3 regions of the Streptomyces sp. NPDC008238 genome follow, and region 1 is predicted to be linked to each of the others. Evidence: riboswitches for the same ligand, from Rfam matches in the RefSeq annotation. Region 1 holds a riboswitch; each other region holds the start of a gene.
What was found. A riboswitch is a leader RNA that binds a small molecule or an ion and turns the genes downstream of it on or off. The one in region 1 is predicted to bind cyclic di-AMP.
Positions count from the first base shown of each region.

Region 2: it holds a riboswitch for cyclic di-AMP, as region 1 does, so the genes downstream of both, ACFZAU_RS11515 (M23 family metallopeptidase) here and ACFZAU_RS00775 (transglycosylase family protein) in region 1, are expected to answer to the same signal.
Region 3: it holds a riboswitch for cyclic di-AMP, as region 1 does, so the genes downstream of both, ACFZAU_RS17575 (M23 family metallopeptidase) here and ACFZAU_RS00775 (transglycosylase family protein) in region 1, are expected to answer to the same signal.

Region 1 is NZ_JBIBGK010000001.1:164,313-171,834, forward strand. Features, by position in the region: gene ACFZAU_RS00760 (peptidylprolyl isomerase) at 7-504, opposite strand; gene ACFZAU_RS00765 (GNAT family N-acetyltransferase) at 598-1,230, shown strand; gene ACFZAU_RS00770 (aldo/keto reductase) at 1,295-2,302, opposite strand; cyclic di-AMP (ydaO/yuaA leader) riboswitch at 2,935-3,126, shown strand; gene ACFZAU_RS00775 (transglycosylase family protein) at 3,129-4,280, shown strand; gene ACFZAU_RS00780 (SAM-dependent methyltransferase) at 4,489-5,304, shown strand; gene ACFZAU_RS00785 (putative bifunctional diguanylate cyclase/phosphodiesterase) at 5,301-7,457, shown strand; gene ACFZAU_RS00790 (alpha/beta fold hydrolase) at 7,454-7,522, opposite strand, start outside.
Region 2 is NZ_JBIBGK010000003.1:575,280-582,801, reverse strand. Features, by position in the region: gene ACFZAU_RS11525 (DUF6227 family protein) at 1-540, shown strand, start outside; gene ACFZAU_RS11520 (hypothetical protein) at 664-945, shown strand; gene ACFZAU_RS11515 (M23 family metallopeptidase) at 1,067-2,173, opposite strand; cyclic di-AMP (ydaO/yuaA leader) riboswitch at 2,359-2,498, opposite strand; gene ACFZAU_RS11510 (extracellular solute-binding protein) at 2,716-4,149, opposite strand; gene ACFZAU_RS11505 (caspase, EACC1-associated type) at 4,146-6,629, opposite strand; gene ACFZAU_RS11500 (effector-associated constant component EACC1) at 6,667-7,035, opposite strand; gene ACFZAU_RS11495 (hypothetical protein) at 7,229-7,390, shown strand; gene ACFZAU_RS11490 (hypothetical protein) at 7,426-7,522, shown strand, end outside.
Region 3 is NZ_JBIBGK010000007.1:65,311-72,832, forward strand. Features, by position in the region: gene ACFZAU_RS17560 (DNA gyrase/topoisomerase IV subunit A) at 1-872, opposite strand, end outside; gene ACFZAU_RS17565 (M16 family metallopeptidase) at 1,081-2,433, shown strand; gene ACFZAU_RS17570 (M16 family metallopeptidase) at 2,451-3,821, shown strand; cyclic di-AMP (ydaO/yuaA leader) riboswitch at 4,154-4,310, shown strand; gene ACFZAU_RS17575 (M23 family metallopeptidase) at 4,326-5,087, shown strand; gene ACFZAU_RS17580 (GntR family transcriptional regulator) at 5,321-6,013, shown strand; gene ACFZAU_RS17585 (HPr family phosphocarrier protein) at 6,231-6,512, opposite strand; gene ACFZAU_RS17590 (bifunctional acetate--CoA ligase family protein/GNAT family N-acetyltransferase) at 6,636-7,522, shown strand, end outside.

The DNA of each region.
Region 1 (7,522 bases):
ACAGGGTCAGGCGACCGTGCCGGACTTGGCGATCTCGATGCGGGCGCTGGTGGCGCCGGTGCGCGAGCCGAGCGACTCGACCTTCTTGACGACGTCCATGCCCTCGACGACCTCGCCGAAGACCACGTGCTTGCCGTCGAGCCAGTCGGTGACGATCGTGGTGATGAAGAACTGCGAGCCGTTGGTGTTCGGGCCCGCGTTGGCCATGGAGAGCTGGCCGGGCTTGGTGTGCTTGAGCTGGAAGTTCTCGTCGGCGAACTTCTCGCCGTAGATGCTCTTGCCGCCGGTGCCGTTGCCGGCGGTGAAGTCGCCTCCCTGGAGCATGAAGTCGGGGATCACGCGGTGGAAGTGCGAGCCCTCGAAGCCGAAACCGTGCTCGCCGGTCGCGAGCTCACGGAAGTTCCGCGCGGTCTTGGGGACCACGTCGTCGAACAGGGTGAACACGATCCGTCCGGCGGGCTCGCCGTCGATCGTGATGTCGAAGAACACGTCGTTGCTGTTCATGCCCCCATTTTCGCATCCTGGGACCCGGGCCTCCGACACGCCCCGCGGAAACGCGCTTGACGGGCGACCCGGCCGGACAGCACGATCCGGAGCATGCCCGAACCCGTGATCTTGGAAGGCAGGCACGTCCGCCTGGAACCGCTGAGCGGCACCCACACGGACGGGCTGCTGCGCGCCGCCGGCGAATCCCGCGACACCTACGCCTTCACCAAGGTGCCGGACGACCGTGAGGCGATGGCGCGCTACATCGAGGAGGCCCTCCAGGAGCAGGCGACCGGGGCCTCGCTCCCCTTCGCCGTACGGGACGTCCGGCGCGACGCGTTGATCGGCTCCACCCGCTTCCTCGACCTCGACTACTGGACGGCCACCCCCGCCTGGCCCGCCGGCCGCTCCGTGCCCCGTACCGGCGCGGTGCCCACGGTCGCCGAGATCGGCAGCACCTGGCTCGCCGCGTCCGCCCAGCGCACCCCCTGCAACACCGAGGCGAAGCTGCTGCTGCTCACCCACGCCTTCGACGTGTGGGGTGTGCTCCGCGTCACCTTGAAGACGGACGCGCGCAACGCACGCTCCCGGGCCGCCATCGAGCGCATCGGCGGCCGCTTCGAGGGCATCCGCCGGGCCCACACCCTCGCCGTGGACGGCACCGTCCGCGACAGCGCGTACTACTCGATCCTCGCCGGGGAGTGGCCCGGCGTGCGCGCCGCACTGGAGGCCCGGCTCGGGTGACCCGGCACCGACGCACAGGGGCCGGCTCCCGCCGGAGCCGGCCCCTGCGCGCGGAGAGCCGCCGTCACGGGATGCGGACGCCCGCCTCGGCCGAGAGGCGGTCGATCTCGGCCAGCTCGTCGGCGCCGAGCGGGCCCGCGTCGAGCGCGGCGAGGTTCTGGTCGAGCTGGGCGACGCTGCTCGCGCCGATCAGCACGGAGACGACCCGCGGGTCGCGCAGCACCCAGGTCAGCGCGAGCTGGGCCAGCGTCTGGCCGCGCTCCCCGGCGAGCTTGTTGAGGGCGTGCAGGAGGCCGAGCTTCCGCTCGGTCAGGGCGTCGCGCTTGAGGAAGTGGCCGAGCGCCATCCGGGAGTCCGCCGGCACACCGTCCAGGTAGCGGTCGGTGAGCTGGCCCTGGGCGAGCGGCGAGTACGCGATGAGGGCGGTGCCGGTGTCGCCGACGGCGTCGAGGACACCGTCCTCCGGGTCGCGCTGGAGGATGCTGTAGGCCGCCTGGTGGATCAGCAGCGGGGTGCCCAGCCCGCGCAGGATCTCGGTGGCGCGGCGGTGCGCCTCCGCGGGGTAGTTGGAGATGCCGGCGTAGAGGGCCTTGCCCTGGCGGACCGCGGAGTCCAGGGCGCCCATGGTCTCCTCCAGGGGCGTGTCCGGGTCGAAGCGGTGCGAGTAGAAGACGTCCACGTGGTCCAGGCCCATGCGGCCCAGGGACTGGTCGAGCGAGGACAGCAGGTACTTGCGGCTGCCCCATTCGCCGTAGGGGCCCGGCCACATGTCGTACCCGGCCTTGGTGGCGATGAAGAGCTCGTCGCGGTAAGGCCGGAAGTCCTGGGCGAAGAGCGTGCCGAAGTTGGCCTCGGCCGAGCCGGCGGGCGGGCCGTAGTTGTTGGCGAGGTCGATGTGGACCACGCCGCGGTCGACGGCGCGGCGCAGCACCGCGCGCTGGTTCTCCAGCGGCGAGGTGTCGCCGAAGTTGTGCCACAGGCCCAGGGACACGACGGGCAGCAGGACCCCGCTGCGCCCGGTCCTGCGGTATTCCATCGAGGCGTAGCGGTCGTCGGCGGCGAGGTAGGGCACGCGAGGGCTCCCTGGCGATGTAAGAAAATGTGCGGGATTGGGAGGCTACCGTCGGCGAATCGGCGCTGTCACGTCCGTTCTTCGGACGCGGCCCGCCGTCCGCCCGCCGTTCTCGCCCCGCCGCGGGGGCGGTTGTGGCGCACACCACACCAACGGCGGCGTGTGAACCGCGCATCCGGGAATCGCCGGCCGCCCCCGGCGGTTGGACCGGGGGTGCCCGTTCGGGCGGGCAGTCAGGGCGGTGCGGCCGGGGGCGGGTTGAACCACAACAGGTCCCGCCTTATCCGGCATTGAGGTGTCTAACCGGACATATGCGCCCACAGTGCATGCGTAGGCAATCGGTACGTGATGGTTGTCACGTGCCGGTCACGCAACGGAAACCGCGGGCGACGCATCGTCCACATTTCCCGCTGAATTTCACCGGGTGATATCGGCCGATTACCGTCGGCCAAATTTTCGCCTACGCAGAGCGGACACTTCTCACGTAAAGTCACAGATGCGAATGATCGACTTGCGGTCCGCCGGGGGGCGTGATTCCGCTCCTTGCTCCGGAACGATTCCGTCGTTTAGCTTCCAGATCTCGCAGGACAAATGCCTGCGAGATTCTTCCGGGCGGAACGCCTAGTCCTGCCGCCGCCCGGACGCCGGATGACAAGACCGCACGGCAGGAGCGGGGGACCCAGGTAGTTTGCCGTTCCCGTTGGTCTCGGGACGGCTAGGGGTGAAGTCGCAGCGACATGCCTTTATGTGGCGTGCCATTTTGCGGCCGGGCATCTCCAGCCCGAACCCGACAGCTTACCTCGCAGGCGTCGGAGAGGAATTCGGCATGCCCGGTAAGGGAAAGCACCGTCGTCCGCGGAACACCCGTATCACCCGAATCAGCGCGCTGGCCGGCACCACCGGTGCGGCCGTGGCGCTCCCGATCGTCGGTGCCACCGGTGCCCACGCCGCTCCCGTGAGCGTCTGGGACAAGGTCGCGGCCTGCGAGAGCACCAACAACTGGTCCATCAACACCGGTAACGGCTTCTACGGCGGCCTGCAGTTCACCCAGAGCACCTGGGCCGGCTTCGGCGGCACGAAGTACGCGCCGCGCGCTGACCTCGCGACCAAGGCGCAGCAGATCGCCGTCGCGGAGAAGGTCCTTGCGACGCAGGGCCCGCAGGCCTGGCCCGTGTGCGGCCCCAAGGCCGGTCTGACCAAGGCGATGGCCGACCCGTCGGCCACCCCGGAGAGTGTCTCCGGCACCGCCGCGAAGCCCGCCGCCAAGCCGGCCGCTCCCGCCGCGAAGGCCGAGGCGCCGAAGTCCTCCACCAGCGCGCCGAAGAGCGCGGGCGGCTCCTACAAGGTCGCCGGCGGCGACACCCTGTCCAAGATCGCCGGCGCCCAGTCGGTCGAGGGCGGCTGGAAGCAGCTGTACGCGGACAACGAGTCGGTCATCGGCGGCAACCCGAACCTGATCTACCCGGGCCAGGTCCTGTCGCTGGGCGAGAAGGCCGCCACCGAGGCCGCGCCGAAGGCCGCGAAGGCGGCCCCGGCCGCCAAGCTGGCCGCCGCCAAGGCGGCCAGCGCCTCCGGCTACACCACCCCGCTCGACCGCGTCACCCTGGGAACGGCCTACCACCAGGCCGGTGCCATGTGGTCCAAGGGCTACCACACCGGTGTCGACTTCATCGCCTCGACCGGCACCAAGGTGAAGTCGATCGCCTCCGGCACCGTGGTCTCCGCGGGCTGGGGCGGCTCGTACGGCAACCAGGTCGTCGTCAAGCACGCCGACGGCCGGTACTCGCAGTACGCCCACCTCTCCTCGCTGTCTGTCTCGGCCGGCCAGTCGGTCTCCGCCGGCCAGCAGCTGGGCCTGTCGGGCGCCACCGGCAACGTGACCGGTCCGCACCTGCACTTCGAGGTCCGCACCACCCCCGACTTCGGCTCCGACATGGACCCGCTGGCGTACCTGCGCGCCCACGGCGTCAACGTCTGATCGAACCGATCCACCGTCATCCGGCGGTAGGCGTGTGCCCTGTTCCCCTCTTGTCGGGAACAGGGCACATGCCTTTGGTCTGTGACCGAAAACGGATCGAATATTTCCATTTCTTGTTCTTCTCGAACGGTCGGTCAGTAGCCTCTGACGCACGTGGTCGTGTCCACGACCACTCGTCCCGATCGCCGACCACGAGCTGGAGCCGTTGATGGAGCGTCCCGCCTGGGCCCCCCATGGCATCGATCTTTCCGTGCCGAGCGTGTCCCGGATCTACGACTACTACCTGGGCGGCTCGCACAACTTCGAGGTCGACCGGGAGGCCGGACGGCGGGCCATCGAGGCCTTCCCCGGGCTGCCGAAGATCATGCAGGCCAACCGGGCCTTCATGCGCAGGGCGGTGCGCTTCGCCGTCGGCCAGGGCATCACCCAGTTCCTCGACATCGGCTCCGGCATCCCCACCTTCGGCAACGTCCACGAGGTCGCCCAGGCGGCCAGTCCCGGCGCCCACGTCGTCTACGTCGACCACGACCCGGTCGCCGTCGCCCACAGCCGCGCGGTGCTGGAGGGCAGCGACGCCGCCGCCATCGTCGCCGCCGACCTGCGCTCGCCCCGCGACATCCTGGACAGCCCCGAGGTGCGCGGGCTCATCGACCTGGAGCGCCCCGTCGCGCTGCTGCTCGTCGCGGTCCTGCACTTCCTCGAGGACGCCGACGAGCCGGTCAAGGCCGTGGCGGAGCTGCGCGACGCCCTCGCCCCCGGCAGCCTGCTGGTCGTCACCCACGCCTCCGTCGAGGGAGGCCCGCGCGCACCCGAGGAGGGGGAGCGGGTCGAGAACGTCTACCGCAGCGCGAGCTCGCCGCTGATCATGCGTTCGCGGGCCGAGGTGGAGCGCTTCTGCGACGGCTTCGACCTCGTCGAACCCGGCCTGGTCTCCCCGCCGTTGTGGCGCCCCGACGGCACGGACGACGACGAGCTCGACCCGGTCGTCTTCAGCGGGTTCGCGGGCGTCGGCCGCAAGGCGTGACGGTGACGAGAGCCCCCGGCCCGGAGCCGGAGCCCGCCGACAGCCTGCGGCGCTTCGCGATCATCTGGAGCCGGGCGATCTATTTGGCCACCGCCACCTCCATGACGCGCGGCGAGTTCGAGGAGTACCTGCTCCCGCTCGCCGCGCGTCTCAACGCCGCCCTGCGCGCGCAGCCCTTCGACCCCCGACCGGCCGCGGAGGTCGGCGCCGCGCTGGTGGCGGCGCACTGCACCGACCCCCAGGCGCTGGCGCGGATCCTGGACGTCGTCGACGCCTACCTGCTCCTGTACTGCCCGCCCGGCCCCGCCCTCCCGCCGGAGGAGAGCCGCACCCGCTGCAACCGCCTGCAGCACTGGGTGGCCGCCGGATACGCCCGCGCCCTGCAGGAACGCACGCGGACGGAGCAGGAGGCCTTGTCCCGCGCGGCGCTCGCCGCCCGGGCCGCCACCGAACAGGCGCTGTACGAGAGCGAGGTCCGCTTCCGCGCGGTCTTCCAGGACGCCTCCATAGGCATCGGCATCGCCGACATGGACGGCCGCGTCCTGGACGTCAACGCCGCCCTCACCACTATGTTCGGCGGCCTGGAACACCACATCCGCAGCAGGAACGTCTACGACTGGGTGCACCCCGACGACGCCCCCGAGGTCTGGGAGATGCAGCGCCAGCTCAACCGCGGCGAACGCGACCACTACCGCATCGAGAAGGCCTACTACCGGCCCGACGGCACCGCCCTGTGGACCAACCTGACGGTCTCCCTGCTGCGCGACGCCGCCGGCACCCCGCAGTACATGCTCGCGCTGATGGAGGACATCACCGAGGAGCGCCTGCTCAGCGAGCGGCTGCGGCACGAGGCCACCCACGACGCGCTCACCGGACTGGCCAACCGCAACCTCTTCTTCGAGCGCCTGGAGCAGACGCTGAACGGCCCCGACGGCGTGGGCGTCGGCGTCTGCTACCTCGACCTGGACGGCTTCAAGGACGTCAACGACAGCCTCGGCCACGCCGTCGGCGACCGCCTCCTGGTCGCCGTCGCCGAACGCCTGGAGGCCTGCGTCACCTCACCCGACCAGCTCGTCGCCCGCATCGGCGGCGACGAGTTCGCCGCACTGGTCGTCAACCCCGCCAGCCGCGCGGACATCACCGGCCTCGCCGACCTGATCCTGGCCGCGCTCGCCGACCCGATCCGGGTGGAGGGCCGCGACCTGTCCGTGCGCTGCAGCATCGGCATCGTCGAGGGCCGGGCCGGCTCCCTGGGCCCCGCCGAGGTGCTGCGCAGCGCCGACATCACGATGTACCGGGCCAAGGCCGCGGGCGGCAACCGCTTCGAACTGGCCGACCCGGACTCCGACGCGCGCGCCATCACCCGGCACGGGCTGACCAACCGGCTGCCGACCGCGCTGGAGCGCGGCGAGTTCTTCATCGAGTACCAGCCACTGGTACGGCTCGGGGACGGCAGCGTCCGCGGGGCGGAGGCACTGGTGCGCTGGTGCCACCCGGTGCACGGGATCCTCGGCCCCGACCAGTTCATCCCGCTCGCCGAGAGCACCGGGCTGATCGTGCCGCTCGGCCACTGGGTGCTGCAGCAGGCCGCCTGGCAGGCCCGGGACTGGCAGTTCCCGCGCAGCGACGGCCATCCGCTGCGCATCAACGTCAACCTCTCGCCGGCCCAGCTCGGCCACCCCGGCCTCGTCCCGGAGACCCTCGCGGTGATCAAGGACGCCGGGCTGGAGCCGGCCGCGCTGTGCCTGGAGGTCACCGAGAGCGCCTTCATCGGCGCCGACGAGGAACTGATGCGCCCGCTGCGGGAGTTCGCCGAACTCGGGATGGCCATCGCCCTCGACGACTTCGGCACCGGCTACTCCAACCTGGCCTCGCTGCGTCGGCTGCCCATCACCACGCTCAAGCTCGACCGGTCCTTCACCCGCGGCATGCAGCAGCAGCCGGCCGATCCGGTGGACGTGAAGATCGTGGAGATCGTCGTCGACCTGGCGCACACCCTCGGGCTGTCGGTGACGGTGGAGGGCGTCGAGACCGGCGCCCAGGCCGAACACCTGCGGGCGCTGGGCTGCGACACCGCGCAGGGCTGGTACTACGCCCGGCCCGGCCCGCCCGACCGCCTCCACTCGCTCTCGCTGGTCGACACCACGACCTAGGCACACGTACCGAGGAACCCCAGCAGCGCGGCGTCGAACGCGTCGGGGCGCTCCAGGTTCGGCAG
Region 2 (7,522 bases), on a different contig from region 1:
CTGCTGTGGGAGATCGAGCACAACACCGGCCCCGACGGCGACGAGCCGCTGTACGAGGTGTACTCGGACCCGGACACGCTGGCCGTCGCCCAGCACACGATCGACGCGCGCTTCGGCGAGCCCTCCCCGGAGGAGCTGGAGGCGGAGGCGGCGGACTGGCTGGCACGGCTGCCGCAGCTGGCGATGGATCTGACGCCCGGGCCCCGGCAGTACACGGAGCAGCACTCCGCCGAGCACGCGTGGCGGGTGCTGCGGCGGGCCGAGAACACGGACGTGCCCGGCGAGGACCTGCGCAGCCGGCTGGGTTCGGCGGTGGGCCACGACATCGCGTACGTCACCGGCCGGCACACCCGGATCGGCACCGGCCGGGTCGCCGGCTGGACGTTGTACGAGCACGCCTTCCTGCTGGAGACCGGCGAGGAGATCAGCCTCTGGGAGGTCGAGCACACGATGACCCCCGACGGGCGGCCGGTGTGCGAGGTCTACGCCGACGAGACGGCGGCCTGCGACTCGGCGGACGTACGGCTGGAGGCGCTGTGACCACGCGTTCACCGCGCGCCCGCCCCGTTCTGACCCTGTCCCCGGCCGCGTTCCGGATTGCGGCCGGGGGGCAGCCGGAGGAAATTGGGGCGTAGGCGTGTCGTTGGGAGGCGGGAGGTTCCCATGCCGGTCCTGGCGGAGGTCGAGTTCCCCGGTGTGACGGCCCTGCAGTACGAGGAGGCGAACCACCGCGCGGGGTTCGGGCCCGAGCATCCGCCGTCCGGGCTGCTCTCCCACGCCGCCGTGATCACCAACGAGGGGCTGCGGCTGGTGAACGTCTGGCAGTCCGCGCAGGCGCTCGAGGCCTTTATGGAGATCATGATGCCCGCCGCCAAGGAGTCCGGCTTCCCGGAGCCGACCGGACCGCCCCGGATCTCGGAGATCTACAACTTCGTCGTCCCGTAGCGGCGGCGGGGACGTCGCCTCGAAAAGGACCGGCGGCCCTGGTTGACGGGGGGAGTCACCAGGACCGCCGGAGTCGGTGCGGTCGTACGCGGCCGGCCGGCCGGTCGCACGACCGGTCGCCTCAGACCGTGAGGCCCTTGCTGCGCAGCCAGCCCATCGGGCCGATCGGGTCGCCGCCGCCGGGGCGCACCTCGAGGTGCAGGTGCGGGCCGGTGACGTTGCCCGTGGCGCCGACGCGGCCGATGGTGTCGCCGGTGCTGACCTTGCCGGAGGTGACGATCATCGAGGAGAGGTGGCAGTACCAGAGCTCGGTGCCGTCGTCGAGGGTCAGGATGATGCGGTAGCCGTACGAACCGGCCCAGCCCGCCTCGGTGATGGTGCCGCTGTGGATGGCCTTGACCGGGGTGCCGGTCGGGGCGGCGAAGTCCTGGCCGGTGTGGGTGTTGGCCCACAGCGAGCTGGACTCACCGAACCCGGCGGTCAGCGTGTACGAGGAGACCGGCTTGACGAAGCTCTTGGCGAGCTCGGCCAGGCGCTCGGCCTCCAGCTTCTTCGCTGCCTCCGCCGCGGCCTTCTTCTTGGCGGCGGCCTCGGCCCGCACCCGCTCCTGCGCGGCGGACTTGGCGGCCTTGGCCGACGCCTCCTGCTGCGCGGCGGTCCTGGCGGCCTTGTCGGCGGCGTTCCGCTGCTGCTGGGCCTGGTCGAGGATGCGGTTGCGCAGCGCCTCGCCCGCGTCGGGGCTCAGGGCCTCGGCGACGGGCTTGGCCTCGGGGGCGCTGTCGTCCTCGACGAGCGCGCCGATGCCGGGCAGCTGGGACGCGTCGGGCAGGTGCGGGAGGGAGACCGGGAGCGGGTTCTTGCCCTCGGCGGTGGCGACCCCGCCGACGCCGAGCACGGCCACGGCCGCGACGCCGAAGACCGCCGAACCGCGGCCCAGGGAGCGCTGCTTGGCGACGCGGTGGCGGCCGCGCAGGGGGCCGGCGGACTCCTCGGAGGGGTCCCACGGCTCGGCGTCCGGGCCCTCGTAGGGCGCGGCCTCGATGTCGCGGGTGTTCCCGAAGGCGTCGAAGGCCTCGATGTCCTCGTGGCGCGGCTGGGCGGGGGCGGCGGGCTCGTAGGCCTCGTGCCCGGCGGTCTCGTGCTGCGCGACGGTGGCGTCGGCAACGGCGCCTGCGTCGTGGGAGGCCGTCTCCTCGGCTGCCGCCGCGGCGAGCCAGCCGGCGGCCATGTTCCACTGCCCGGTGTCCCAGCCGTCGATCGCGTTCTTCGTCGGCGGTGCCTGCTCGGCTGCCGGGGGATTCCAGCCGGCGGCGATGTTCCACTCGGCGGTGTCCCACTCGGAGTACGCGGTCGCGGACCCCTGTTGCTGTCCGGGTATCAGGGCAGGCTCGTTCGACGCCACGCGGGCGCGCTCCTTTCCTTCCTTCTCGCCTACCGGGTTAGCTGACGGGTTCGGAGCAGGAAGGTCTCCTACGAGGACCTCGGAAGGCCCCCGATTCACCCCAGGAAGTGGTTCCCCGGTTCCCGCGGACGGGATTCGGCAAGCGCACGGCGCCGCCCTGACGGCGGCGGGACGACCGCGCTGCGTTATCGAACGTTAATAGAGGCGCCCGCCAATTCCAAGCCACTCAAGCGAGTTCATGACGGGAATCTATGGGGATGGACAGGACGGAACCGGACATTGCGCCGTGACTGCCGTGACCTACGGGAAATGTGAGTGTGCATCAGTCGTTATGCGGAAGGGAGTGCCGCGCTCACGGGCAGTGATGGTCACCCCGGACCCCGGCCGCCGAGCGCGCGCCCCAGACGGCCGTCCAGACGCTCCGCCGTGGCGTCGGTGGAGCGGTGTGCCGCGAGCATTCCGTGCACCTCACGCTGCAGGACCCGGGTGAACGTGACGTAGTGCGCGGTCGCCGGACGGGCCCTGGCGGCCTGCAGCGCGCACCACAGCAGGGTCGTGTACCCGGGGGTCGCGGCGGCGGGTGAGGGGGAGGGCTCGGAGCCGCGGCCCGCGGGGCGGTCGTAGAACCAGGCACGGGGGTCGTGAGGATCGTCACAGTTGACATCCCCGGCTCCGTATGCTGAGCGCCGCGCAGGGGCGAAACCCGCTCTGAGCAGGGCATGTTGGGCGCTGCGTCCGGTCAGGAAGCGGATCAGGTCCGCTGCGTCGCCGGGGCGGTCGCTGGTGGCCGCGACGCCCAGGCTCTGCCCGCCGAGGGCGGCGACGCCGGGGAGCCGGGCCACGCCGAAGCGGACGCCGGGGGCGAGCGCGGCGTCCAGCCGGTTGTAGGCGTACGGCCAGTTGCGCATCAGCACGCTCTGCCCCTCGGTGAACTGGGCGAGGGTGACCGACTCGTCGGCCTCCAGGGACTCCGGGTTGAGGTTGTTGGCGGCGCCCAGCCGGCCGAGCTCGTCCAGGCCCTCGCGCAGCCCGTCCTCGGTGCCGGTGTAGCGGCCGTCGCCGTCGACGAGTTCGACGCCCGCGGTCCAGAAGGTCTCCAGGGTGTTGACCGTCAGGCCCTCGTACGCGCGCAGTTGGGTGGTGTAGGCGGCGTGGCCGAGCGGGCGGACGTCGGCGAGGAGGTCGCCCATCTTGGCGTAGCCGCGCAGGTCGGCGGGGCGCCGGCCGGCCTTGGCGAGGTCGTCGGTGCGGTAGTAGAGCAGTCCGACGTCGGTGTTGAAGGGCACCGCGTACGTGCGGCCCTTCCAGCGGCCGGCGTCCGCGGCCTGGCGCAGGAAGTCCCCGTCGACGAGGGCGGGGTCGAGCGGTCGCAGCAGGCCGCTGTCGGCGAACTCGGGGATCCAGCTGATGTCGAGGTTGACCACGTCGTACGCGGCGGTGCCGGACTGGAAGGCGCCGATCAGCTCGCTGCGCTGCTCGTCGGAGGCGGAGGGGAGCTCGACGAGCCGGGCCGGCCGGTCCGGGTTGGCCCGGTTCCACTCGTCGACCAGGGCGCGGCGGACGCCGGGTCGCCCGCCGGCGGTGAGGTCGGCGTCGCTGGCGACGATCAGCGGCCGGGAGCGGTCGGGCCCCGGGGCCGGCGCGGGGCGGGGACCTCCGCAGGCGGCGGTGGCGAGGGTGGCGAGGGCGGTGGCCAGCAGGAGCACGACGCCCAGGGTGCGGCGGCGCCGGCAGCGCGCGGCTCCCCCAAGCCTCGTGACCCGTATGACCCCGGTGGACCCGGTGACCCTCACGGCCGTCATGACCCTCCCGAGGTGAGGCGGGTGATGGTCTCCGCGACCCGGTTCGGCAGGTCCTGCGTGGCGGCCAGGCACGCCCCGCCATCCTCGGTCACCGCCTTGTTGAAGCGCAGCGAGCAGCCGTAGCTCTCCAGCGAGACCACCAGCACGGGGACGTCCACGGCGGGCGGCTCCTCGCGGGCGCTGTCCTCGTCGTCGGTGATGAGGACGATCAGGGTCCCGGGGGAGTCCGCGAGGGCGCGCGACCACTGGCGCAGGGCGGCGGCCACGGGGGCGTCCCGCTCGACCGGTGCCAGCGCCCGGATCGCGGCGTCCCGCGCGGCGGCGTCGTTGGGTCCCAGCGGCAGGAGGGTGCGGCCGGGCACCGCGGCGATGCCGTACCGGTAGCCGGAGGCGCGGGCCAGCACGGCGCGCACGACGGGGACGTTGGCGCCGGAGTAGGAGGAACTGGAGACGTCGACGGCGAAGAGGACGTCGCGCCGGGTGCCCGCGGCCTCGCCGTGGTCCCGCAGCGCGGCCTCGATGTCCTTCCGGGTCGGCGGCCCGCCGCCCGCCCGCGGGTCGGCGACGAAGATCGCGCTGTCCAGCGGGGTGTCGCCGGCCTCGGCCGTCCCGCTGACGTCCGTACGGAAGCCCTGCGCGGCCAGCGCCCGCTGCCCCGGGCGGGAGCCGAGCCATGCGGCGAGCCGGTGCACCGCCTCGGCGCGGTCGGCGCGGTCGGCCCGGCCGGTCTCCCAGCTCACCGGTACGAGGGTGAGGTCGAGGGGCGGCACGTCGGAGGGGTAGTAGGCGGTGTAGGGGTCCGACTGGTCGCCCAGGCAGGGCGGATGGGACTCCAGGGCCGGGGTGACGAGGGCGGCCAGGGTGGACTCCGCCGTGAGCAGGGCCTGTTGGGTGCCGCGCCGCTCGACCAGCCAGGTGCGGGCCGAGCAGGCCAGGGCCCGGTCGTCCGCCGGGGGCACGGCGTCGGTGGTGATCCGGGTGCCGGGTGCCAGGTGCAGCAGCTGGTCGAGGGCGGCGTCCGAGGAGTGCGGTTCCGCGCTGCGGACGACCACGTCCTGCGCGTGGGCGGCGTCGACGAGTTGCTGCGCGGTGCTGCCGGTGCGCCCGACGCCCTCCAGCGAGGTGGTCGCGGCGACGACGGCCGGGGAGTGCGCGAGGGTGACCGGCCGGCCGAGGGCGACGACGCTCTCGGGGCGGCGGGTCTCGGCCTGGACCTGGGTGAGGGCGGTGCCGGCTGCCGGTATCCACACGTCGGGGTGCGGTCCGACGTCCCGCAGCGGCATCGCGCACTCGCCGGCGTCCTCGTCCTCGCAGGCGCGTTCCGGCTCGGCCCAGGCGGCGGAGGCGCGGAAGGCGGCGATGGTGCGGTCGGTGGGCGCCGCGTAGACGGTGGTGTTGATCTGGCCGCAGCCTTCGGGCCGGCCGCCGAGCGAGGCGGTGGGGCCGGCGTCCTCGCTGTCCTGGAAGGCGTCCAGCACGGAGGTGAGCGCGGCGCGCGTCTCCGGCGAGGTGAGCACCCGCAGTTCGAGCGGTGCGGGGCACAGCGGTGCCGGGCGGTGCGCCCACGTCCAGCCGGTGACGCCGCCCGCTAGCAGGGCCAGGGCGGCGCCGATGCCGACCGCCCGGTGCCAGAGCGGCTGGTGGGGGCCCGCCGTCCACGTCCAGGTGAAGCCGGCGTACTGGGCGAGCCGGCGCAGCGGCGCGAGCCAGCGGGTCCCGCGGGCGGGCCGCGGGGTGAGCCGGGCCTGCGACAGGACGGTGTCGCCGGCGCTGTTGCTGGAGCGCTCGGTCGGGAACCAGGGGTCGTAGTCCGCGCGCTCGTCGAGCGTGGCCGCGTACTCGGCGGCCAGTTCGTGCAGGCGGACCCCGAGGCGCTGCACGGTGACCGGGTCGTACGGGTCGGTGCCCTCGGTCAGCACCCGGACCAGGGCTCCGGTGAAGGGCGTCGGGTCGATGCCGTCGCCCTTGTGGATGCGCGAGCCGACGGCCGAGGACGTGATCAGGGAGAACGGCCGCTCCGGCAGCGGCACCAGGCCGGCGTTGCCGGAGTAGCAGCAGTCCAGGACGAGGACGACGCGCTCGGCGCGCGAGGAGGCGAGCAGCCGCAGCAGGTCGCGGTACGGGATGCCGTCGAGGCGGGCGCCGTCCTTGGTGGACTCCCGGGTCATCAGGTACAGCTCGGGTTCCCCGCTGCCCAGGTCGACGTACCCGTGCCCGGTGAAGTGGACCAGCAGCAGGTCCTGGGCCTGGGCGGCGGCGGTGCCGATCAGCCGCAGCGCGCGGTCGCGGGTGCGCGGCTCGTCGAGGGTCTCCACGGTGCGCGGGATGAACCGGCCGAGCCCGCCGGAGACGAGCGCGGCGCGCAGCCGGGCCACGTTGGCCCTGGCGGAGGGGATGTTGGAGAAGTCACGGGCGTGTTCGTACTGGGACACCCCGATCAGGACCGCCCGCGACCGGGACGCGAACGGTTCGTACGGCATGCCCGCCGGACCTCCCCAGGGCCGTCTTCCTCCGGATCTAGTTCTCCAGCGTCTGGCGGATGCGGGCCGCCATCGCCTCCAGCTCGCCGCGCGTCAGGGCGTCCCTAGCGGTGAGGACGCACTCCACGTCCCCCGCGCGGACGGTGACGCTGAGCGAGTCGCCGGGCTGGTTGCGCAGGTGGTTGCGCAGGGCGCGGAACAGCGTGAGCGCGGTGGCCTGCAGGGTCTCCTGGAGGATCATCAGGATCAGGTCGTAGGCGACGCCCATGCTCTCGTCGGCGGGCCGCTCCCTGCGGACGACCAGCGGCGCCAGCTCCTCGTCGGCCCGCAGCCAGACCTCCAGTCTGCGCAGGTCCTCCGCCGCGTCCTTGCCGCCGTCCAGCTCGATGGTCACGTACGTGTCCATGACGCCTCCCCTCATTCCCAGCCTACGCTGACGTACCGTCATTCACACGGCTCGTGCACGGAGTTGTGTGTACCGGGCAGGAAGTCGCGGCGGCGCGGGCGCGCCCGACGTGCCCTACCCCGGCGGCGGCCCGGTGCGGCATGATGCCCGAGTACCCCCCGTACGGGGGATTCGCCCGATCTTGGAGGCCGTCATGAAGCTGGGCAGGGCACTGGCGAACGGCTACGCGGAGGAGACGGACGAGGAGCTCGCGGGCATGGAGCGGCTCGTGGACGAGGAGGCGGCCCCCGGGGACCGGGCCCCGGACACCGTCGAGGTCCGCGCGGCGGGGCCCGCCGAGGCCGCGGCGCGGTGAGGTTCGGCCGCCGGCTGCCCGAGGAACGGCCGGCGGTGCCCCCGACGGGGTACAAGCTGGCCTTCCCGCTGCTGGCGCACGACGGCGCCCGCGTGGGCTTCCGGGGCGTGTCGCTGGGCGGGCGGATCGTGT
Region 3 (7,522 bases), on a different contig from region 1:
ACCAGGTCCTTGATCTTGGAGATGACCTTCTCCGGGCCGACCGTGAACGGCAGCTCGGTCACCACCAGGCCCTTGCGGCGGGCCGTCACGTCCTCCACGGACACCGTGGCGCGGATCTTGAAGGTGCCGCGGCCGGTCTCGTACGCGTCCCGGATGCCGTCCAGGCCCACGATCCGGCCGCCGGTCGGCAGGTCCGGGCCGGGGACGTGGCGCATCAGCGTCTCGAGGTCCGCGTTCGGGTGGCGGATCAGGTGGCGGGCGGCGGCGATGACCTCGCCGAGGTTGTGCGGCGGCATGTTGGTCGCCATGCCGACCGCGATGCCGGAGGCGCCGTTGACCAGCAGGTTCGGGTAGGCGGCCGGCAGGGCCACCGGCTCCCGCTCCTGGCCGTCGTAGTTCGGCGTGAAGTCGACGGTGTCCTCGTCGATCGACTCCACCATCAGCATCGCGGCGGGGGTCGTACGGGACTCCGTGTAACGCATCGCGGCCGGAGGGTCGTCGTTGCCGAGCGAGCCGAAGTTGCCGTGGCCGTCCACCAGCGGCACGCGCATCGAGAACGGCTGCGCCATGCGCACCAGCGCGTCGTAGATCGAGGCGTCGCCGTGCGGGTGGAGCTTGCCCATCACCTCGCCGACGACGCGGGCGCACTTCACGTAGCCGCGCTCGGGGCGAAGCCCCATCTCGTTCATCTGGTACACGATCCGGCGGTGCACCGGCTTGAGCCCGTCGCGGGCGTCGGGGAGCGCACGCGAGTAGATGACCGAGTAGGCGTACTCGAGGAAGGACCCCTGCATCTCGTCGACGACGTCGATGTCGAGGATGCGCTCCTCGAAATCGTCCGGCGGCGGGGTCTTCGTGGTGCGGCGGGCCATCAGGGCGCTGCTCCTTCGGCTGGACCTCATCGGATAAGGACACGGGACTGACGCGGACCATTGTGGACCGCCCCACCGACAGCCCGGACCACCCCCCCCCGGCTCATACGTGGCGGTGACGGGAACTTCGCGGGCCGTTTGTCCGCTGCCTAGAGTGGCAGGTCTCAGCACAAAACAACGAGTACGCGACCGGAAGGACAGCTTGCCCATGGGTCACACGGCCACGCCGGAGGCAGATTCCGGCGGCCTCACCGCGACCGAGCACCGCCTGGCCAACGGCCTGCGCGTCGTGCTCTCCGAGGACCACCTCACCCCGGTCGCCGCGGTCTGCCTCTGGTACGACGTCGGTTCCCGCCACGAGGTGAAGGGCCGTACCGGACTCGCCCACCTCTTCGAGCACTTGATGTTCCAGGGTTCGGAGAACGTCAAGGGAAACGGCCACTTCGAACTGGTCCAGTCCGCCGGCGGCTCCCTCAACGGCACCACCAGCTTCGAGCGCACCAACTACTTCGAGACCATGCCGGCCCACCAGTTGGAGCTCGCGCTCTGGCTGGAGGCCGACCGCATGGGCAGCCTGCTGTCCGCGCTGGACCTGGAGAGCCTGGACAACCAGCGCGACGTGGTCAAGAACGAGCGCCGTCAGCGTTACGACAACGTCCCGTACGGAACGGCCTTCGAGCGTCTGACGGCTATGGCGTACCCGGACGGCCACCCGTACCACCACACCCCCATCGGTTCGATGGCGGACCTGGACGCCGCCTCCCTGGAGGACGCGCGCGCCTTCTTCCGGACGTACTACGCGCCGAACAACGCCGTCCTCTCGGTCGTCGGCGACATCGACCCGGAGCAGACGCTGGCCTGGATCGAGAAGTACTTCGGCACCATCCCGTCCCACGACGGCAAGCCGGCGCCCCGGGACGGTTCACTCCCGGGGGTGATGGGCGGGCAGCTCCGCGAGGTCGTCGAGGAGGACGTCCCCTCGCGCGCGCTGATGGCGGCCTACCGGCTGCCGCACGACGGCACCCGCGAGGCCGACGCCGCGGACCTGGCGCTGACCGTCCTCGGCGGCGGTGAGTCCTCGCGGCTGCACAACCGCCTGGTACGCCGGGACCGCAGCGCCGTCGCGGCCGGGTTCGGGCTGCTGAGGCTGGCCGGGGCGCCGTCGCTCGGCTGGCTCGACGTGAAGACGTCCAGCGGCGTCGAGGTGCCCGCCGTCGAGGCGGCCGTCGACGAGGAACTGGCCCGCTTCGCCGAAGAGGGCCCGACCCCCGAGGAGATGGAGCGGGCCCAGGCCCAGCTCGAGCGCGAGTGGCTGGACCGGCTCGCCACCGTCGGCGGCCGTGCCGACGAACTGTGCCGCTACGCCGTGCTGTTCGGCGACCCGCAGCTGGCCCTGACGGCCGTCAGGCGCATCCTGGACATCACGGCCGACGAGGTGCGCGCCGTCGCCGCGGCCACCCTGCGGCCCGACAACCGCGCCGCGCTGGTCTACGAGCCCACCGGCTCCGCGGCCGCCGCGGGCGAGGACTCCGACGAGGACGAGGAGGGCGCGGACCAGTGACCGACGTCCACACCACCATGACGTTCCACCCGCAGCCCCGGCCGGGGCAGCCCAAGCCCTGGGACTTCCCGGCCCCCGAGCGCTCCACGCTGCCGAGCGGGCTGACGGTGCTGCGCAGCCGGCGGCCCGGCCAGAAGGTCGTCGCCGTGGAGGTGCTGCTCGCGGCGCCGCTCGACGCCGAGCCCGAGGGCCTCGACGGCGTCGCCACGATCATGGCGCGGGCGCTGTCGGAGGGCACCGACAAGCACAGCGCGGAGGAGTTCGCCGCCGAGCTGGAGCGGTGCGGGGCCACCCTCGACGCCCACGCCGACCACGCCGGGGTCCGGGTCTCCCTGGAGGTCCCCGTCTCCCGGCTCGACAAGGCCCTCGGCCTGCTCGCCGACGCACTGCGCGCCCCGGCGTTCCCGGACGGCGAGGTCGAGCGGCTGGTGAACAACCGCCTCGACGAGATCCCGCACGAGCTGGCCAACCCGGCCCGGCGCGCCGCCATGGCGCTGTCCAAGGAGCTCTTCGCCGCCGAGCTGCGCTGCTCCCGGCCGCGCCAGGGCACCGAGGAGACGGTCGCGCGCATCGACGCGGAGGCCGTCCGCGCCTTCTACGACACGCACGTGCGCCCGTCCACCTCCACGGTCGTCGTGGTCGGCGACCTCGCGGGCATCGATCTGGACGCGCTGCTGGCGGGCACGCTGGGGGAGTGGAGCGGCAAGCCCGGCGAGCGCCGCCCGCTGCCGGCGATCACCGCGGACGACACCGGACGCGTCGTGATCGTCGACCGGCCCGGGTCGGTGCAGACCCAGGTGCTCATCGGACGTGCAGGGGCGGACCGCCACGATCCCGTCTGGGCCGCCCAGGTGCTCGGTACGTACTGCCTCGGCGGCACGCTGACCTCGCGCCTGGACCGCGTCCTGCGCGAGGAGAAGGGCTACACCTACGGCGTGCGGGCCTTCGGGCAGGTGCTGCTCTCCACTCCCGAGGGCACCGGGGCCTCCCTGCTGGGCATCAGCGGATCCGTGGCGACCGACGTCACCGCGCCCGCGCTGGCCGACACCTGGCAGGTGCTGCGCACCCTGGCGGCGGAGGGGCTCACCGACGAGGAGCGCGACGCCGCCGTGCAGAACCTGGTCGGTGTCGCCCCACTGCGCTACGAGACCGCCTCGGCGGTGGCCGGCACGTTCGCCGACCAGGTCGAGCAGTCCCTGCCGGACGACTTCCAGGCGCGGCTCTACGAGCGCCTGGCCGTCACCGGCACGGTCGAGGCGACGGCGGCGGCCGTCAACGCGTTCCCCCTCGACCGGCTCGTGGTCGTCCTCGTCGGCGACGCCTCCGTCATCGCGGACCCGATCCGCGAGCTGGGCATCGGCCCGGTCGAGGTCGTCACGGGCGGCTGACCGGCACCACCCCCACCGCGGCCCCGGGCGCCCTCGCGGCGCCCGGGGCCGCGGTGCGCGAACGGCCGGGGACGGCCGCGCCGGTGGTCCGTGACGCCGGTCACCCGGTCCGCACCGCGTCCCCACCCCTCCTCGCCGCCGCCGCGCAGGGGCCTTCCGCGGGCGCGCGGACCGCCGCGGAGCTGCGGCGTCGCGGTATTGCGGACGGTTGCGACCGGTTGGCGGCCGGTGTGGCATCCCGCACATATTGCCGGATTTTTTTGGAACGGGAAGCAACGCCTGGTTAACGTCCTCGGGTTGCCCGGCGGAAGCAGCCGCCTCCCGCGGCACCGGAGCAACGATCGCCGAGTCCCCGTCGGGCGTGAGCCTGGGGAGCCGGGGACCCACATGAGAAGTCCCTGGGGTGAATCGGGCGGCGTGCCGTCGCCCGTAGGAGACCTTCCTGCTCCGAACCCGTCAGCTAACCCGGTAGGCGAGAAGGAAGGAAAGGATCTCCGCCTGCCCATGGCGTCGTTCTCGATACGCTCCACCCTGGCCGGCGCCGCCGCGCTGACCACCGTCACCACCGGCGCGTTCGTCGTGCCCGCCGCGGCCGCCGACGCCGGCACCGGGGGGTCAGCCTTCGCCCGCTGCGCGGCCGTCGCCGACGACCTCGCCACGCACCTCGCCGACCAGGCCTCGGCCCAGCACCGGGCCGCCGTCGTCGCCCAGAAGCGCCATGACGCCAAGGTCGCCAAGGCCAGGCGCGCCGCCCGTGAGCGTGCCGCCGAGGAGGCCGCCGCCAAGGCGGCCAAGGCCAAGGCGGCGCGGAGCGGCACCGCGCACGCGTCGCGGAGCGCAGCGGCCGGCCGGGGCACGCTCGGCGGCTGGACGCTGCCGGTCGCCGGTTCCATCGGCACGCCGTACCACGCGACCAGCAGCCTGTGGTCCTCCGGCTACCACACCGGCGTCGACTTCGTGGCCTCCGTCGGCACCCCGGTGCACGCCGCCGGTGCGGGCACCGTCGTCGAGGCCGGCTGGGGCGGCTCGTACGGCAACAACATCGTGATCCGCCACGCGGACGGCATGTACACCCAGTACGGCCACCTGTCCTCGCTGGACGTGTCCGTGGGGCAGACCGTCTCCGCGGGCCAGCGGATCGGCCTGTCGGGCGCCACCGGCAACGTGACCGGGCCGCACCTGCACTTCGAGGCCCGTACGGCCCCGTCCTACGGCTCCGACGTGGACCCGCTGGCGTACCTGCGCTCCAAGGGCGTCCGCGTCTGAGCGACCATCCGACCATTCCCCTCCCCCCACCCGAAGGCCCCGGTCCCCCCGCCGGGGCCTTCGGCATGCCGGCGTTTCCCGGCCGCGGGTGTGTCCGAAAACGCTCCATGAATTCAGGACGCCCGTCGGAATCGACGCCGCGCTGGAATAGAGTCGCGGCAGAAACGCCGGCTCCTCCGTTGCGCGCGGATCAAAAGGACGGCCGTCGGCGCGCACCGGAAGGAATCTGCGATGTGGGGTCGGACGTGAACGGGAGCGGCGCTGCGGGCCGCCGGATTTCCGCCGCAGCCGTGTGCGCGGCGATCCGTGACGACATCGTCAGCGGGTTCTTCGCGCCGGGCAGCCGGCTGACCGAGGAGCAGTTGGCCAAGCGCTACGGGGTGTCCCGGGTCCCGGTGCGCGAGGCGCTGCGCACCCTGGAGTCCGAGGGCTTCGTGCGCACCCGCCGGCACGCCGGGGCGTCCGTCGCCGAGCCCACCGACCAGGAGGCCGCCGACCTGCTGGACATCCGTGCCCTGCTGGAGCCGCTGGGCGCCGCCCGGGCGGCGCAGCGGCGCACCGAGGCCCATGTGAAGGTGCTGCGCGGACTCGTCCGGCTGGGCCAGGAGCGTTCACTGCGGCGCCAGTCGTCGGACCTGCCCGCCCTGGACGGCTGGTTCCACGAGACGCTGGCCCAGGCGTCCGGCAGCCCGACCCTGGTGGCGCTGCTGACCCAGCTGCGGCACAAGATCGCCTGGGTCTACGCGGTGGACACCCCGGACCGCGCCGTGGAGTCCTGGGCGGAGCACGGGGCGGTCGTCGACGCGGTGGCGCGCGGTGACGCGGAGCGGGCCCGGCGGCTGACGGCGGACCATGTGGAGCGGGCGACGGCGGCACACCGGTTGCGCCGTCCGCAGAGCACGGGGCGCGGCGCCGCGGCGCGGTGAGGAATCCGAAACACGCCGTACACATGTCGAGCGGCCGGGTTTAACAGAAGTGCCGTATACAAAGCGGGGAATGGTGGGCGGAGGTATTTCCGCGTTCCCCGCGCGGTGCGCCGCCGGGAATTCCCCCGGAATGACGGAGGGGCGGGTCCCGAACGAAATCCGGCCGGATTTCGTTCGGGACCCGCCCCTTTTGCCGTACCGCGCTGCCGCGCGTGTGTCAGACGGTCTCGGGGAGCTCGTCCAGCCCCTCGGAGACGAGCTTGGCGAGGCTGTCCAGAGCGGCGTCCGCGCCCTCGGCGTCGGAGGCGAGCACGACCTCCTCGCCGCCGGCCACACCCAGGCTCAGCACGGCGAGCATCGAGGCGGCGTTGACGGGGGCGCCGTCCGCCTTGGCGATGGTGACGGGCACACCCACGGCGGTGGCGGCGCGGACGAAGATCGAAGCGGGACGTGCGTGCAGGCCCTCGGCCCAGCCGATGGTGACGCGGCGCTCAGCCATGGTGTTGCCCTTCGGGATCGTTCCTAAGGAGGTCTAGACCAGTCTGCCATGCCTCGGACACCGGTCCGTCCCCCACATCGTCGCACCGGTTCCGCGGCGGGCGGCGGCCCGTACGCTGGGGCCATGACGACGCCGTCCGACGCAGAGCGCGACTACCCGGTCCACTGGGAGGCGGACGTGGTCCTGCGCGACGGCGGGATCGCCCACGTCCGGCCCATCGCGCCGGACGACGCGGGACGGCTGGTGAGCTTCTACGAGAAGGTCTCCGACGAGTCCAAGTACTACCGCTTCTTCGCGCCCTACCCCCGGCTCTCCGACCGGGACGTGCACCGCTTCACCCACCACGACTACCGCGACCGCGTCGGCCTGGCGGCCCTGGTCGGGGGCGAGTTCATCGCGACCGTCCGCTACGACCGCACCGACGACCGCGAGGCCGAGGTCGCCTTCCTGGTCCAGGACGCGCACCAGGGCCGCGGCGTGGCCTCCGCCCTGATGGAGCACGTCGCCGCGGTGGCGCAGGAGCGCGGCATCCGCCGCTTCATCGCCGAGGTGCTGCCCGCCAACCGCAAGATGATCAAGGTTTTCACCGACGCGGGCTACACCCAGCAGCGCAGCTTCACCGACGGCGTCGTCCGGCTCGAGTTCGACCTGGAGCCCACCGAGCGGTCCCTCGCCGTCATGCGTGCCCGCGAGCAGCGCGCCGAGGCCCGCTCCGTCCAGCGGCTGCTCGCCCCCGCCTCGGTCGCCGTCATCGGCACCGGACGCCGCCCGGGCGGCGTCGGCCGCGGCATCCTCCGGAACATCCTCGCGGGCGGCTACACCGGGCGCGTCCACGCCGTGAACCGCTCCTTCCCCGAGGACCGGCACACCCTCGAACCCGAGGGCGTCCCCGCACACCGCTCCGTCGCCGATATCCCCGACGGCGTCGACCTCGCCGTGATCGCGGTACCCGCCGACGAGGTCGCCGAGGCCGTCGACGCGTGCGGCCGGCACGGCGTCCTCGGCCTGCT